Regions from separate parts of the Cronobacter muytjensii ATCC 51329 genome, predicted to be linked through region 1. Evidence: predicted binding sites of a transcription regulator. Region 1 holds the regulator's gene; each other region holds the start of a gene.
The links. The regulator CRP, encoded in region 1, controls carbon source genes, mostly activating them, when cyclic AMP is high. The targets are predictions, from matches to a motif close to ATGTGANNNNNNTCACAT.
Positions count from the first base shown of each region.

Region 2: the regulator CRP is predicted to act here: its motif matches at 1,651-1,668, upstream of AFK63_RS00885 (YjcB family protein).
Region 3: the regulator CRP is predicted to act here: its motif matches at 2,660-2,677, upstream of AFK63_RS17840 (glutathione S-transferase).
Region 4: the regulator CRP is predicted to act here: its motif matches at 2,319-2,336, upstream of AFK63_RS04355 (YfcZ/YiiS family protein).

Region 1 covers NZ_CP012268.1:49,783-53,997, reverse strand. Annotated here, with positions in the region: gene AFK63_RS00260 (phosphoribulokinase) at 1-692, shown strand, start outside; gene AFK63_RS00255 (OsmC family protein) at 754-1,158, opposite strand; gene crp (cAMP-activated global transcriptional regulator CRP) at 1,467-2,099, shown strand; gene AFK63_RS00245 (YccS/YhfK family putative transporter) at 2,165-4,215, shown strand, end outside.
Region 2 covers NZ_CP012268.1:170,018-174,232, reverse strand. Annotated here, with positions in the region: gene AFK63_RS00890 (EAL domain-containing protein) at 1-1,192, opposite strand, end outside; gene AFK63_RS00885 (YjcB family protein) at 1,775-2,053, shown strand; gene AFK63_RS00880 (hypothetical protein) at 2,109-2,453, opposite strand; gene AFK63_RS00875 (GGDEF domain-containing protein) at 2,629-3,675, opposite strand; gene ssb1 (single-stranded DNA-binding protein SSB1) at 4,103-4,215, opposite strand, start outside.
Region 3 covers NZ_CP012268.1:3,896,852-3,901,066, forward strand. Annotated here, with positions in the region: gene selB (selenocysteine-specific translation elongation factor) at 1-294, opposite strand, end outside; gene selA (L-seryl-tRNA(Sec) selenium transferase) at 291-1,673, opposite strand; gene AFK63_RS17840 (glutathione S-transferase) at 1,793-2,401, opposite strand; gene AFK63_RS17845 (PTS mannitol transporter subunit IICBA) at 2,935-4,215, shown strand, end outside.
Region 4 covers NZ_CP012268.1:927,372-931,586, forward strand. Annotated here, with positions in the region: gene mlaA (phospholipid-binding lipoprotein MlaA) at 1-570, shown strand, start outside; gene fadL (long-chain fatty acid transporter FadL) at 708-2,069, opposite strand; gene AFK63_RS04355 (YfcZ/YiiS family protein) at 2,428-2,712, shown strand; gene fadI (acetyl-CoA C-acyltransferase FadI) at 2,880-4,190, shown strand; gene fadJ (fatty acid oxidation complex subunit alpha FadJ) at 4,190-4,215, shown strand, end outside.

The DNA of each region.
Region 1 (4,215 bases):
GCGATTTGGGCCGCCATATCAGCTATTTCGGCCCGGAGGCGAATGATTTCGGCCTGCTGGAGCAAACCTTTGTGGAATACGGCCTGACCGGCAAAGGGCAGTCGCGCAAATATCTGCATACCTACGATGAAGCCGTGCCCTGGAATCAGGTGCCAGGCACTTTTACGCCGTGGCAGCCGCTGCCGGAGCCAACAGATGTGCTGTTTTATGAAGGCCTGCACGGCGGCGTGGTGACGCCGCAGAATGACGTGGCGAAGCATGTCGACTTGCTGGTGGGCGTGGTACCTATCGTCAACCTGGAGTGGATCCAGAAAATGATCCGCGACACCAGCGAGCGCGGGCATTCCCGCGAGGCGGTGATGGATTCCGTGGTGCGCTCGATGGAAGATTACATCAACTACATCACGCCGCAGTTTTCACGCACGCATATCAACTTCCAGCGCGTGCCGACGGTGGACACCTCAAACCCGTTCGCCGCCAAAGGCATTCCGTCACTCGACGAGAGCTTTGTGGTGATTCATTTCCGTAATCTGGACAATATCGATTACCCCTGGCTGCTCGCGATGTTGCAGGGCTCGTTTATTTCTCACATCAATACGTTGGTGGTGCCGGGCGGCAAAATGGGGCTGGCGATGGAACTGATTATGTTGCCGCTGGTGCAGCGGCTGATGGAAGGCAAGCAGATACAGTGACGCCACGCCGTAACAGGCAGAAATCGTAGGGCGGGTCAGCGCAGCGCCACCCGCCCCCGCATTACCCTTCTATCACCTCATACGAATGCGTAATGTTCACGCCTTTGCCGAGCATCAACGCCACCGAACAATATTTTTCCGCCGACAGATCCACCGCACGCGCGACCGCTGCATCCTTCAGAGCCTTCCCCGTCACGACAAAATGCAGGTTGATATGCGTGAACAGGCGCGGCGCCTCTTCGCGGCGTTCAGAGGTGAGCTTCACTTCGCAGTCAGTCACCTCGTGACGGCCTTTTTGCAGAATAGACACCACGTCGATAGCGCTGCAACCGCCTGCGGCCATCAGCACCATTTCCATCGGGCTTGGCGCTTTGTCGCCAGAGTTGCCATCCATCAGGATCTGGTGGCCTGATGCGGACTCGCCCAGGAAGGTTAAGCCTTCCACCCATTTCACTCGTGCATGCATGATTATCGCTCCAGGCTATTCATTTTACTGACAGATTACGCGGCCCCGCCATAAGAGGCAACGGAAGGCGACCTGCGTCAAGCTGAAACGAGACAACAGGAGACACCTGAGAAAAGCTATGCTAAAACAGTCTGGATGCAGCGGCGATACATTGATGTTACGCATGTATGCAGAGGAGAGACAATTTATCGGCTGCGATGTCCACGGACAGCCAACTTCCCTGGATGCGGGAAGATGATGATTGCAGAGCCAGACAGGGGTTACGCGCCCTGTCTTTGGAGCCAGTTTAAAACAGAGGATAACCGCGCATGGTGCTTGGCAAACCGCAAACAGACCCGACTCTTGAATGGTTCTTGTCTCATTGCCACATTCATAAGTATCCATCTAAGAGCACGCTGATTCACCAGGGTGAAAAAGCGGAGACGCTGTACTACATCGTCAAAGGCTCAGTGGCAGTGCTGATCAAAGACGAAGAGGGCAAGGAGATGATCCTCTCGTACCTGAATCAGGGAGACTTCATCGGCGAACTGGGTTTGTTCGAGGAAGGTCAGGAACGCAGCGCCTGGGTTCGCGCTAAAACTGCCTGTGAAGTGGCTGAGATCTCTTACAAAAAATTCCGTCAGCTGATTCAGGTAAACCCGGATATTCTGATGCGTCTTTCTTCACAGATGGCGCGTCGTCTGCAGGTGACCTCAGAAAAAGTCGGCAACCTGGCGTTCCTCGACGTGACGGGCCGCATCGCGCAGACGCTCCTGAATCTCGCCAAACAGCCGGACGCCATGACCCATCCGGACGGTATGCAGATCAAAATTACCCGCCAGGAAATCGGTCAGATCGTGGGTTGCTCCCGCGAAACCGTGGGCCGTATCCTGAAGATGCTCGAAGATCAAAACCTGATTTCCGCGCACGGGAAAACCATCGTGGTTTACGGAACCCGCTAAGGTTTCTGAAAAAAACGGCGTGTCGCTTCGGTAACACGCCGTTTTTGTTTCTATACTTCTCCCCTATGTGGCGTCGTCTTATCTATCACCCTGAAATCAATTACGCTTTGCGGCAAACGCTGACCTTAAGCCTGCCGGTCGCGGTGGGATTGATGCTGGGCCATTTACAACAGGGGCTGCTGTTCTCGCTGGTGCCCGCGTGCTGCAACATCGCCGGTCTCGATACCCCCCACAAACGCTTCTTCAAACGCCTGATTATCGGCGCGTCGCTGTTCGCGCTGAGCAGCCTGGCGGTACAGTTTCTGCTGTTGCAGGCGGTGCCGCTGCCGCTGATTTTGCTGATGCTGGCGCTGCTGCTCGGCGTGACGGCGGAGATAAGCCCGCTGCATGCGCGTCTGCTGCCCGCGTCGCTTATCGCGGCGATTTTCACGTTAAGCCTTGCCGGCAATATGCCAGTCTGGCAACCGATGTTGCTTTATATTCTCGGCACCCTCTGGTATGGCTTGTTCAATGGTTTCTGGTTCTGGCTGTGGCGTGAGCAGCCGCTTCGCGAATCGTTAAGCCTGATTTATCAAAGCCTCGCTGATTACTGCGAGGCGAAATATAGCCTGCTGACACGCCATACCGACCCGGAACAGGCGCTGCCGCCGCTGCTGGTGCACCAGCAAAAAGTCGTGGATCAGATAAGCCAGTGTTATCAGCAGTTGCAAATGCTGGCGGCGACCCGGCAGAACGGCTACAAGCGTCTGCTACGCGCCTTTCAGGTAGCGCTGGATCTTCAGGAGCATATCTCGGTGTCACTGCATCAACCGGGCGAAGTGCAAAAGCTGGTGGAGCGCAGCCATGCGGAAGCGGTGTTGCGCTGGACGGCGCAAACCGTGGCCGCGCGCCTGCGCACGCTCTCCGACGATATCCTCTATCACCGCTATTCTCACCGCTTTACGATGGACAAACAGATCGAGGCGCTGTCAAAAATCTCCCGCCAGCACCCTGATAACCCGGTCGGGCAGTTTTGCGAATACCATTTCAGCCGCATCGCCCGCGTGCTGCGTACCCAGCGCCCGCTTTACGCCCGCGACCTCATGGATAACGGCCAGCGCCGCCTGCCGCTGTTGCCCGCGCTGAAAAGCTATCTGTCGTTCAAATCGGCCGCGCTGCGCACCGCGGCGCGGCTTGGCGTGATGCTCGCGGCGGCGGGTCTGCTGGCGAGCGTATTTCAGTTGCCGAAGCCGTACTGGATCCTGATGACGGTCCTGTTCGTCACGCAAAACGGCTACGGCGCGACGCGGGTGCGCATTTTGCACCGTGCGGGCGGCACGCTGGCCGGGCTGATTATCGCGGGCATTACGCTGCATCTGAATGTGCCGCAGGGCTATACGCTGCTCGGCATGCTGGTGGTGACCTTAATCAGCTATCTCATTATCCGCCGCAACTACGGCTGGGCGATGATTGGCTTCACCGTGACGGCGGTCTATTCGCTTCAATTGCTGACGCTGAACGGCGAGCAGTACATTGTGGCGCGTCTGATTGACACCCTGACAGGTTGTCTCATCGCTTTTGGCGGTATGGTCTGGCTCTGGCCGCAGTGGCAAAGCGGCCTGCTGCGCCAGAACGCGCACGACGCGCTGGAAGCCGATCAAGAGGCGCTGCGCCTGATCCTGAGCGACGATCCACAGCCCGCGCCGCTCGCGTGGCAGCGCATGCGCGTCAACCAGGCGCATAACGCGCTCTACAACTCGCTCAATCAGGCGATGCAGGAGCCGGGCTTTAACAGCCGGTATCTGGAGGATATGCGCCTGTGGGTAACACACAGCCAGTTTATCGTCGAGCACATCAACGCGATAACGACGCTGGCGCGCGAGCAATCCACGCTGACGCCGGAAACCGCGGCGCGCTACTTACAGGCCTGTGAAATCGCGCTGCAACGCTGTCAGCAGCGGCTGGAACATGACACGCCGGGCGAGACGCAAAACGAGGCGGTGCTGGAGGGCGAAGAGGTATTGCCGGAAGGGCCGCTCAGCGTGATGGAACATCACCTGCTGCGCATTCTCGATCATCTGCGCACTATGCACACTATTTCGTCCGTGGCGTGGCGTCAACGGCCCCACCACGGGAT
Region 2 (4,215 bases), 120 kb from region 1:
TAAAACCCCGTTCGGTCACTTCTATCTTGATTTGCTGCGCCCGCACGCCGTGCTGGCTATTCTTGCCTTCAATTAATGCAATCAGACGCGACGAATGGAAATCGGATGCCGAAAGGTTAATGGAGATATAAATTTGCGGATGGGTCGCTAAGAAATGGCCTAAGTCATTAAATAACTCTTCGACTACATAATCCGTTACCTGCGCGATCATCCCGGTTTTTTCCGCGAGCGGAATAAATTCCGCTGGACTCATTACCTGACCGTTATAGCCCGGCCAGCGCAGCAGCGCTTCCGCGCCAACGCACATACCGTGTTTGATATCCATAATCGGCTGGTAATGCAGGCGCAGCATGCGCTTTTGCAAGGCGCGCTGCAGCTGGCGGCTCGGTGAATTAAAGCGGTGGCGAGTGCGGGTGCTGATAAACACCAAAAGGCCGCCCATCAGCAGCCCAAGCGGCAACATTACTGACATCTGACGCCGCCACGCCTGCCAGAACCAGGTCTCGGACGTCGAAACGACAATGGCGATGGGGCGTTTGCCCGAGACGACTATCGACCAGAAGCGGCCTTCTTTTTGAAAATCGGTTTTATGCGCGCGCGCGAACGGTGCCAGCGTATGGGCGTCTGTTTTTTCACTCAATGAAAAAAACGCCCGGGTCGCAGTATCATAAACGCCGTAAGTCAGCGCGGTGTCGTTCGTTAATATTTCACTAAAAGAGAGAGGGTTAACCACCGCGACATAATTGCCTTTACGCAAATAAATCATTTTGTGGCCGGAGTAGAACGGCGTGTCACGGTAATAATAGAAGGCGATATCCGGTGTGCGCGTATAATTCGCCGGAGAGAGAATAAAAGGCTGATCGAACAGGGGCGAGCATAATAACTCATCACCCTGAGCATAAATTAAGTCTTCGACATAAATCTGACCGCGAGCAATATCCAGCATATTGCGCTGATGGGCTGGCGAGCATATTTCACCCTGATATTTTTCGGCTTCATTACGGGCTTTCTCGACGTGGCTTAGCACCAGTTCGGTACGGTTGAGCACAAGCTGCGCGAAGGTATCCAGATGCGCGCGCGTTTCGTTGACAGCCCGATGGTGGGCGAGCCAAAGCGCAAGCATCACAGGCAGTAAGACCACCATGATTATGCCTGAGATTCGCAACGCCTGCCGTCGTGCCCTGAAATTCATTATGGCCTCATATCCCTGCTTTCTGTGTCACATTTATTACCTGATGAGACACGTCGCAAACAGGTGTTTACGTTGCATCAATCAGCAGGCATTGGCAATAGCCTTTTCCAGTTACCAGGTCAATATTTCGCGTGAAAGATTAAAATTTGCCGTAAGGGAAAATGCCAACGGCTATTTAATTTTTCTTAAGTGAAATATTTACGCTAATGCTGGCCCTAAAATTCATCAACCGTTCCAGAAAACGATTTAAGTTAAATTAATCATGATTGCCGAAAAAATGTACGGCCTGCTTTTTTTATGTCGAAATGGGAATGCCCGCATCGGTTAAATCTAAAAAACCGCTTTTTTGTGTATTGCGTTATTTCTGAACATTTTCATCGCATGCGGGATCATGCCCCCCTTGCCAGGGTGATTTTTTCAACAAAGCGCAGCCGCCAGACTGGCGAATAAAACAACAAATGTGATACAGTTCACACTTAGTGTGCAAGTTTACATGCTTGCCGTCACGTTAAATTTTAACGCCGCGCCAGGCCCACCTCTCCCTGGCCACCCGCGCGGCAGGTCGTTTTGAGGACAGGTTTCATGGCTACGCTTACCGCCAGCATGGTACTGATGCGCTGGCAACTTCTGGGTGCGGTTTTAATGTTTCTGGCCAGCACTCTTAATATTCAGTTTCGCAAATCTGACTACCAGGCGCTGGCGGTGATCAGCAGCGGTCTGGGCATTGTCGCCTCCTGCGTCTTCGCCACCGGTCTGCTCGGGGTGAGCATCGACTTCCACGCCATCTGGCACAATATGAAAGACATCATGGTGGAAGTGATGAGTCATACACCGCCGGAATGGCCGATGGTGGTGACCTGATTTGCCCGCTCGCTGATTAAAGCCCCTGCGCCAGGGGCTTTTTTGTGCCCTGCGTTTACATACACCCCGCGCAGCTGGTGCAGCGCCAGTCCGCTTTATTCACCGCCCGCCAGAAGGCACGATAGTAGTACTCCTCAAGCGGAATGCCGTTATCGAAAAACCAGTCGGTCAGCCATTCGACGTTTTCGACAATCCACTCATCCTCTTTGAGTCCGTCAGCGAACATTTCATCTTCCGGATCGATAATCGAATAGATCCCCCAGGTGTTCATCGCTTTTTCCTGCCAGTGTGGCGGCAGCGTCACCGGACGCTCTTCGAACGTAATCATCCAGTGGCCGTGGCAGAGCAGATTGCCGTTACGGCTCCAGGCGGCGGTAAACGGGTTATTTTCCTGTGTCATCGCGTGCGTTCCCTGTGTGAAATTCACCTGCGGGCGGCAACTGGCGCGCGCGTCAATAAACGCCGTCGCACAGGAAGGAATCGCAAAGCATGTCACTTCGTTATCACCGGGAAAATGCTAACTAAGAGGTACCCGGGGGTTACTTTTCATGATTTTTTGATGCGTAATCAGCACGTTAATCGGCGATCACCAGCCGGTTTCGCCCCTGCTGCTTACCGGCGTACAACATTTTATCGGCACGGTTAAGCGCCCTCTCAAACCCTTCTTCTTTGCCGAGCGCGCTGAGTGCCAGCGTGGCGGTCACTTCACGTGGGTTCTTGTCCGTCTGCCCGACCCACTCCTGAATGCGCGTCAGCAGGCGCTCCGCCACCCGTCTCGCATCCGACAGCGAGGTCTCAGGCATCAGCACCAGAAACTCCTCGCCGCCCCAGCGCGCCACGATATCGCTTTCACGCACGTTATCGGTGATTGCCCGCGCGATGCGCTGCAAAATCATATCCCCGTAACTGTGGCCGCAGCTATCATTGATCGCTTTAAAATGGTCGATATCCAGCAGCAGCAGCGCCACATCATGACTACCGGACTCTTTTTCCAGTAGCGATACCTGGTGCATAAAGTGACGCCGGGTATAGAGATTCGTCAGACTGTCGCGGCTGGCGGTGTTAAAGAGATCGAATTTCATGGTGTGCGTGAATTCAACCGAGCGCAGCGTCGTATACATCAGAAGCCCAATCGCCATCACAGCATTGGCGATGCCGATGCCATTTAATACCGGCGCGCTTAAGCCGGACGCTGTCCCCATATGATCGCGCAGGGCATAGCCCACGGTGCCAAGCACCGCAATAGCCGTCAGGAATATCGCGCGCCGCACCGGCACCTGCTGAAAGCTGAACGACACAATCGGGATAAGCGAAAACACAAACAGATAAAAATTGCTCTCCCAGCCCAGCATTACCGTGGTGGCGATGGCGTGCGCCAGGATCTCCACGCTCATCAGAGTGCCGACATAAAGATACCGGTAATGCTCTATCTCATTCAGACAATGGATATAAACCATCACGCTGAAGATGTTAAAAATGGCGAGCGTCGGGATCCCCATCGACAGAAACAGAAAAATCAGCCCGACGTGAATCATCAACGCCAGCCAGACGATCGGGATAATGTGTTGCCAGTATTGGTCGGTCGCCTGGCTAAGAAGTTGGTCGCGATCTCTTTCTGACATGGGCTAACCTGAAGTCGGGGCATCCCTGCCGAAAACGTATAGAGCGTCTGGATGCTTCATGAAAGCTATATCGGCAATCGCCCGGCGAGATTTAGCGCGCCACTACGTAAAAGCGCTATGCCGTTCATTTATGGCTTATTTCTATCGCCAGCCAGAGGCGGAACGGGTTGATGCTTAAAAAGCCTCCGAATGGCTTACATATTACCGTTTTCGCATCAGGTCAGTGGTTAATGGCGCAGATAAAGCCATAGTTCAGCGAGAGGCGCGCAGAAAAGCGGCAGAAAAGAAAGATAAATAACGCGCTGAATAAGCACAGGGCGACAAAGCAGGAAAGCGCAGAAATAAAACCGCGGATAAAGAAAAAGCCCTGCCGGAGGCAGAGCTTTTCGGTGCATGCTGACAGGGCGCCCGGACGGAGCGCCGCGTATCAGAACGGGATATCGTCGTCGAAATCCATCGGCGGTTCATTGGAAGGCGCCGGAGCCTGCTGCTGCGGACGGGACTGCGCGCCGCCGCTGAACTGCGCGCCGCCACCCTGCT
Region 3 (4,215 bases), 520 kb from region 1:
AATAGCGAGATGCTCGCAGGTCTGCGCCATCACGCCATCGTCGCACGCCACAACCAGCAGCGCGTGATCGATGCCGCCGACGCCCGCCAGCATATTGCCGAGAAACTTTTCATGGCCCGGCACATCGATAAAACCGATAACGCGCCCGTCCGGTTGCGGCCAGTAGGCGTAGCCGAGATCGATAGTCATGCCGCGTTTTTTCTCTTCCGGCAGACGGTCGGCGTTGATGCCGGTCAGCGCTTCAAGCAGCGTCGTTTTGCCGTGGTCCACGTGACCGGCGGTGGCGATAATCATTGCAACAACATCTCCATCACTCCTGCTTCATCTTCAAGACAGCGTAAATCGAGCCATAAGCGCCCCTCGCCCACCCGGCCGATTACCGGCACGGGCAGTCGACGCCAGCGGGCCGCCAGCGCCTCAAGACGACTGCCGCGCCCGTCGCGCGGGGTGAACGTCAGCGCGGCGCTGGGTAGCCGGTCTACCGGCAGCGAGCCGCTGCCTATCTGCGACAGGCAGGGCATCACCTCAACCAGAAATTCGTCGCCATAGCGGGCGTCGAGCGCCGGTCGCAGGCGCTGCGCCTGCGCGCTGATGTCATCCGCCTGACGCGTCAGTAGCCGCAGCGTCGGCAGGCGTTGCGCGAGTTTTTCCGGGTGCAGATAAAGACGCAGCGTGGCGTCGAGCGCCGCCAGCGTCATTTTATCGGCGCGCAGAGCGCGCTTAAGCGGGTGCTTTTGCAGCGCGGCGATCAGCGCTTTCCTGCCGACGATAATCCCCGCCTGCGGCCCGCCCGGCAGTTTATCACCGGAAAAACTCACCAGACTCGCCCCGGCGGCGAGCGCCTCCTGAGGCATCGGCTCTTTCGGCAGGCCATACAGGCTGAGATCCACCAGCGAACCGCTGCCGAGATCGACAATCACCGGAACCGTCGACGCCTGCGCCAGCTCGCCCGCCTCCACCGCTTTGGTAAAGCCTTCAATCTGATAATTGCTGGTGTGGACTTTCATCAGCAGCGCGGTCTGCTCGTTGACGGCCTCAAGATAATCTTTCAGGTGCGTGCGGTTGGTGGTGCCCACTTCCACCAGCTGGCAGCCTGCCTGGCGCATCACATCCGGAATGCGAAACGCGCCGCCGATTTCCACCAGCTCGCCGCGCGAGACGATAACCTCTTTGCCCGCGCCCAGCGCCGCCAGCATCAGCAACACCGCCGCCGCGTTGTTATTCACGATGCAGGCGTCTTCCGCGCCGGTCAGCTCGCAGAGCAGATCCGCCAGCGCGCGGTCGCGGTGACCGCGCTCGCCGCCATCAGCGTCATACTCCAGCGTCACGGGCGAGCGCATGGCGCGGGCGACCGCCTCCACCGCCTCTTCCGCCTGTAACGCGCGGCCAAGATTGGTGTGAAGCACCGTCCCGGTGAGGTTAAAGACCGGGCGCAGCGCGCTCTGCGCGGCGCGTCGCAGCCGGGCTGCGGCCTCCGTGGGCCAGCCGTCGCACCACGCCGGCAGCGCCTGATGCTCGCGAATAACCGTGCGCGCCTCGTCCTGCATCGCGCGAAGGGTGTTGACCACGCGCGTATGGCCGTAGGTATCCAGCAGCGGCTGGAATGCGGGGTCGCGCAGCAGGCGGTCGGTAGCGGGAAGCTGGCTGTAAAGCAGACGGGAATCGGTCGTCATGGCGTGCATAAACCTGGATAAAACGTGGCGATAATTTAGCAGGAATCGTGCGGCAGTTCAGTCCCCGCTTGCAGCAAGCGCAACAAAGGGCGGTTTCGCCGCCCTTTGTACGCGGCGGCTCAGGCGGTCGGCGGTTCGGTGCGCGCGAAGCTTTCGCGGGCAAACAGCGCCTCCACCAGCTTCACCAGATGCGGGCGCTGCGCACACCAGCCCGGCGCCACGCGGCGGAAGTTAAGATAACCGATGGCGCAGCCGACAGCGATGGTGGCGAGCGTCAGTTCATCAGCCTTCAGCGTACCGTCGGCGACATAGCCTTCCAGCGCATCCAGGCTGCGGTTGATTTTCTCGCGCTGGCGCAACAGCTCGTTTTCCGACTGCTGCGCCGCCGGACGCGCCTGTTCGCGCACCGATACCAGCGCCGCGTCCATCACGCCATCCGCCAGCGCCTCCAGCTGACGCACTTTCAGCGCCGCGAGCGGCGCCTGAGGCAGCAGCGCCGGTGGGGCATCCAGCAGCTCGATATACTGCGCGATGATCGGCGAATCAAACCAGGTCTCGCCCTCGTCAGTCACCAGCGCCGGCACTTTCCCGAGCGGGTTGTACTGCGCCATGCCGTTTTCTTCGGCATACGGCTGCTCATTGATGAATTCAAACGTGATGCCTTTTTCGAGCAGCATCACGGAGATTTTGCGCACAAACGGGCTGGTGTAACTACCGACAAGTTTCATGACCGGGTCCTTTTACGTTAACGCCAACGGAAGGGTAAGTATGGGTCAGGATACGCGAAAAAGGCGGGCAGCGGCGCGGTAAAACGCACAGGCGGAACGGCTGTACAAGCGAGGTTTTGTTGTCATCTGGCTGCTGTAACTTTCTTACAGGCTATGCTTTGTGTCATGGATAAAAAATGAACGGCCTTTGTTCGGATTTTTCCTGGGAAATATTTTGTGATTTACATCACAAATGAATAACAAAACCCCCGCAACAAAATGTGATTTTATTCACATTTATCGGGTGGTTGCGGCGATATTTTGCGCATTGTCTTTTTTTTACACGCCGATTTTGTGATTTGAATCACGCAACCATACCCCGATAACCCCAGCTTCACGTGATCGAGATCACACTAAAAGCACCTGTCTGGACACCATCGCAATTCAGTGCCAGATTTCGCGTCATCAGAGCATGGGTCCGGCTACCTCTGCCGCCACGTTAACAATAAACCTCGGGCCGCAAGCCTGCGCGTAAACATAAGAAGGGGTGTTCTATGTCATCCGATATCAAGATCAAAGTGCAAAGCTTTGGTCGTTTTCTCAGCAATATGGTAATGCCTAACATCGGCGCGTTTATCGCCTGGGGTATTATCACCGCGTTATTTATTCCTACAGGATGGTGGCCCAACGAGACGCTGGCGAAGCTGGTTGGCCCGATGATCACTTATCTGCTGCCGCTGCTGATTGGTTATACCGGCGGTAAGCTGATCGGCGGTGAGCGCGGCGGCGTGGTGGGCGCAATTACCACTATGGGCGTTATCGTCGGCGCGGACATCCCGATGTTCCTGGGCGCGATGATCGCAGGCCCGCTGGGCGGCTTCTGCATTAAGAAGTTCGACGCCTCGGTCGACGGCAAAATCAAATCCGGCTTTGAAATGCTGGTGAACAACTTCTCCGCGGGCATCATCGGTATGATCCTCGCGATTCTGGCGTTCCTCGGCATTGGCCCGGCGGTAGAAGTGCTTTCCAAAGTGCTGGCCGCTGGCGTGAACTTCATGGTGGTTCACGACATGCTGCCGCTGGCGTCGATTTTCGTTGAACCGGCGAAAATCCTGTTCCTGAACAACGCCATCAACCACGGCATTTTCTCGCCGCTGGGTATTCAGCAGTCGCATGAGCTTGGCAAATCTATCTTCTTCCTGATTGAAGCCAACCCGGGCCCGGGCATGGGCATCCTGCTGGCGTACATGTTCTTTGGTCGCGGCAGCGCGAAACAGTCTGCGGGCGGCGCGGCTATCATCCATTTCCTGGGCGGTATCCACGAGATTTACTTCCCGTATGTGCTGATGAACCCGCGTCTGATTATCGCCGTTATCCTGGGCGGTATGACCGGCGTGTTCTGCCTGACCATCCTGAACGGCGGCCTGGTTTCTCCGGCCTCTCCGGGTTCTATCCTCGCGGTGCTGGCGATGACGCCAAAAGGCGCGTATTTCGCAAACCTGGTGGCGATTTTCGCCGCGATGGCGGTCTCCTTCGTGGTGGCGGCTATCCTGCTGAAAACCAGCAAAGTGAAAGAAGAAGACGATATCGATGCGGCTACTCGTCGTATGCAGGATATGAAAGCGCAGTCTAAAGGCGCTGGCGCACCGGCTGCTGATCTGAGCAACGACCTGAGCCACGTGCGTAAAATCATCGTCGCCTGCGACGCCGGTATGGGTTCAAGCGCGATGGGCGCGGGCGTGCTGCGTAAGAAAGTGCAGGATGCGGGCTTAAGCCAGATTTCTGTCACCAACAGCGCCATCAACAGCCTGCCGGGCGATGTGGATCTGGTGATC
Region 4 (4,215 bases), 880 kb from region 1:
GTGCCGCAACCGGCGCGCAACGGGCTGGGCAATTTCACCAGCAACCTTGAAGAACCCGCCTCCATGCTCAATAAATTCCTGCAGGGCGACCCCTACCAGGGGATGGTGCATTTCACCCGTTTCTTCCTGAATACCCTGCTGGGGATGGGCGGTTTTATCGATGTGGCCGGGATGGCGAACCCGAAATTGCAGCGCGAAGAGCCGCACCGTTTCGGCAGCACGCTTGGCAGTTACGGCGTGGGTTACGGCCCGTATCTGCAACTGCCGTTCTACGGCAGCTTCACGCTGCGTGAAGATGTCGGCGATATGGCAGATACCACTTATCCGGTGCTGTCCTGGCTGACCTGGCCGCTGTCGCTCGGCAAATGGGCGGTGGAAGGTGTGGAAACCCGTGCGCAACTGCTGGATTCCGACGGGCTGCTACGCCAGTCGTCCGATCCTTACATCATGGTGCGTGAGGCGTATTTCCAGCGCCACGATTTCATCGCCAATGGCGGCAAGCTCAAGCCGAATGAAAACCCCAACGCGCAGGCGATCGAGGGTGACCTGAAAGATATCGATTCGGAATAAATAGCCGGATGCGTTAATCCTGAAGGCAAATAAATAAAGAAGGCGGGCATTCAGGCTCGCCTTCTTTATTTATCGCGGCATTAAAACCGGCAATAAAAAAGGCGAGCCGCAGCCCGCCTTTTCAATATACAGGGTTATCAGAACTTATAGTTGAAGTTCACACCGTACAGCCAGGCTTTACCTTCAGATTTGAAAGTGTACGGGCCTTCGGTGAATTCCACGTGCTGACCGTGCATATAAGACACACCGGCATCCACAGAGGCGTCTTCATTGAAGGCGTAGGTCGTACCGGCGCTCAGCCAGAGACGGTCCTGGTCCGGAATAGAGATGGAGCGTTGCTGCGCGGGCACCGGGCTGTCATCAAAGGCGATACCGGTACGGAAGGTCCAGTTGTCGTCCATATAATAGGTGGTGCCGAGCGCGATGCGGTACGCGTCTTTAAACTTCTCTTCTTTCTTGAACAGGGTGTCGCCGTTGCTGTTGGTGGCTTTCAGCTCCTGGAACTGGCTCCAGCTGGTGTAGGTCAGGCTATAGTGCACGGCCCACTGCGGCGCAACGCGGTTATAACCGGAGATTTCCCACATTTCAGGCAGATTCAGGGTCAGAGAGCCGCCCGTGGTGCGGCCGCCTGTGCCAAGCGGGAGCTGCTGGCTTGCCAGGAAGGCGTTAAATGCCGGATTCAGACTGCTTTTATAGTCGCCGTCAAAGTCGATTTTTACTTCAGAGCGGTAGGTCAGTGAGTAGCGGTTATCTTTGTCCAGTTCATACAGGATACCCGCGTTCCAGCCAAAGCCCCATTCGTCGCCTTTCAGGTGCGCAATCTGAGTGTCGCTGCTCAGTGAGTTAGCGTAACCCGCAATCTGGCGCAGCGCGTCACCTTGTGGGCCTGGGCTGGTAAAGCCTGGTGACTGACTCAGTTGCCCGGCAACCAGTTGACCAAGATCGCCCGCGTTACGTTCGATTTTCGCGCGCGCATAGACGGCGTCGAAGCCCAGGCCGAAGCTCCAGTGATTATCGAGACGATACGCGCCGCTCAGGTTCAGGTTCAGCGTTTCGAGGTCAGTTTTACCGCCCACAGAGCCTGCCGCATAACTGTCGTTATATTCGGTCGCGAGGCCGTAGTTGGAGGTTACGGATGCGCCCCAGCCAAACTGCTCGTTAATCGGCGCCACAAAGTGCAGGTTCGGCACCCAGGCGGTCGGCGCGATGTTATCCGCGTCCAGGCTGCGGCCAGTAAGGGAGCGGCCAGACACATTCACATCCGGGTCGACGAAAATCGCCCCGCCGGAGAAGGTCGGACGGTCAAACATGGTAATCAGCGCCGGGTTACGGCTGACGTTGCCCGCGTCATCCGCAATAGCGCCTTCCCCGGAGTAGGCGCGGCCCAGACCAGAGGAAGAGAATTCGTTTAACTGGAAACCTGCAGACCAGGCCTGAGAAGAGACGATTGCCACTGCGACTGCCAAAGCAGATTTGGTAAACAGGGTTTTCTGGCTCATGACCATAACCTCATCCATTTATTTTTATTTAAATAATGTTACGTGACGTAACAGGAGCGCGAAGTGTAGGGTCTGAGGTACGGCAGGGAAATCAGACCAGTGGCGAGAGTATAGGTCCGACCAGCAGATATGTTGCAAGTATGTTTATAAGTTTTTTCAATTGTGATCTTAGAAACGCGATCCGTTTAGCAAAATTCTGCGATGAGAGTATTCGTAAATCTGGTGATTATTGCGTTAGATCATTTTTAAGTGTGATTTCGGTCACTTATGGACGCAATCCGGAAGAACAGGTAGAGAGGGGGGCGGGGCGGGCGTAAAATAGGCGTATCCCTTTTCAGGAAATACAGAGGAAATCACTATGTCCAAATGCAGTGCTGATGAAACCCCGGTTTGCTGCTGTATTGATGTCGGCACCATTATTGATAATACCTACTGCGTCGCGTCCTATAGCCGCGTCTTTACGAGCCGCGCCGAGGCCGAAGAAACCCTCGCGGCATTAACGGCCAGAGCGCGTGAAGTCGAGTCCGAACCGTGCCAAATCAACCCGCGTTTTACGCAAGAGGCCGACGGCGTACGCCTTGATATCGATTTTGTTTTCGCCTGCCAGGCAGAAACCGTTATTTTCCAGTTAAGTCTGCGTTAATCCCGCCTCTCACGCCCCGGTGCCGCCGGGGCGTATTTCTTGTTACGTAATTCGTGTTTTGCTTCGCACTTTTTCCTTTATGTGATTGGCTGAATGTAAAATTCTGGTTAAAACTGTTATCAGGTCAGACCACTTAATACATAGTTAGCCTTTTACAGGGGAAAGTTATGAGTCAGGCACTACCGCTGGTCACCCGGCAGGGGGATCGTATTGCCATTGTCAGTGGGTTGCGCACCCCTTTCGCCCGTCAGGCGACGGCGTACCACGGCGTTCCGGCGGTCGATCTCGGTAAAATGGTGGTCGGCGAACTGCTGGCCCGCAGCGAAATTCCGCCTGAAGTCATTGAACAACTGGTGTTCGGCCAGGTGGTACAAATGCCGGAGGCGCCTAACATCGCGCGTGAAATCGTGCTTGGCACTGGCATGAGCGTGCGCACCGACGCCTACAGCGTCAGCCGCGCCTGCGCCACCAGCTTCCAGGCGGTGGCGAATGTTGCCGAAAGCATGATGGCGGGCACCATTCGCGCCGGGATCGCCGGCGGCGCCGACTCCTCTTCCGTGTTGCCCATCGGCGTGAGCAAAAAACTCGCGCGCACGCTGGTGGATGCCAATAAAGCCCGCACCGCCGGGCAGCGCCTGAAGCTCTTTTCGCGCCTGCGGCTGCGCGACCTGCTGCCGGTGCCGCCTGCTGTAGCGGAATACTCCACCGGGCTGCGCATGGGCGACACCGCGGAGCAGATGGCGAAAACGCACGGCATCACGCGCGAACAGCAGGACGCGCTGGCGCACCGCTCACACCAGCTGGCGGCGCAGGCGTGGGCCGAAGGCAAGCTGCGTGATGAAGTCATGACGGCGTACACGCCGCCGTACCGCGAGCCGCTCAGTGAAGATAACAATATCCGTAAAACGTCGTCGCTTGCCGATTACGCTAAATTGCGCCCGGCGTTTGACCGTAAGCACGGCACCGTGACGGCCGCCAACAGCACGCCACTCACTGACGGCGCGGCGGCGGTGATTCTGATGACCGAATCTCGCGCCCGCGAGCTGGGTCTTACGCCGCTCGGCTACCTGCGCAGTTACGCCTTTACCGCCATTGACGTCTGGCAGGATATGCTGCTGGGCCCGGCCTGGTCGACGCCGCTGGCGCTGGAGCGTGCCGGGCTTTCAATGGCCGATCTGACGCTGTTCGACATGCATGAAGCGTTCGCCTCGCAGACGCTCACCAACCTCAAACTGCTGGCAAGCGACCGCTTCGCGCGTGAAGTGCTGGGCCGCAGCCAGGCGACCGGCGAGGTGGATGACAGCAAATTTAACGTGCTCGGCGGCTCTATCGCTTACGGGCACCCGTTCGCCGCCACCGGCGCGCGGATGATAACCCAGACGCTCAATGAACTGCGTCGCCGCGGCGGCGGTTTCGGGCTGGTGACCGCCTGCGCGGCAGGCGGACTCGGCGCGGCAATGGTACTGGAGGCCGAATAATGGAATCGACATCCGCATTTACTTT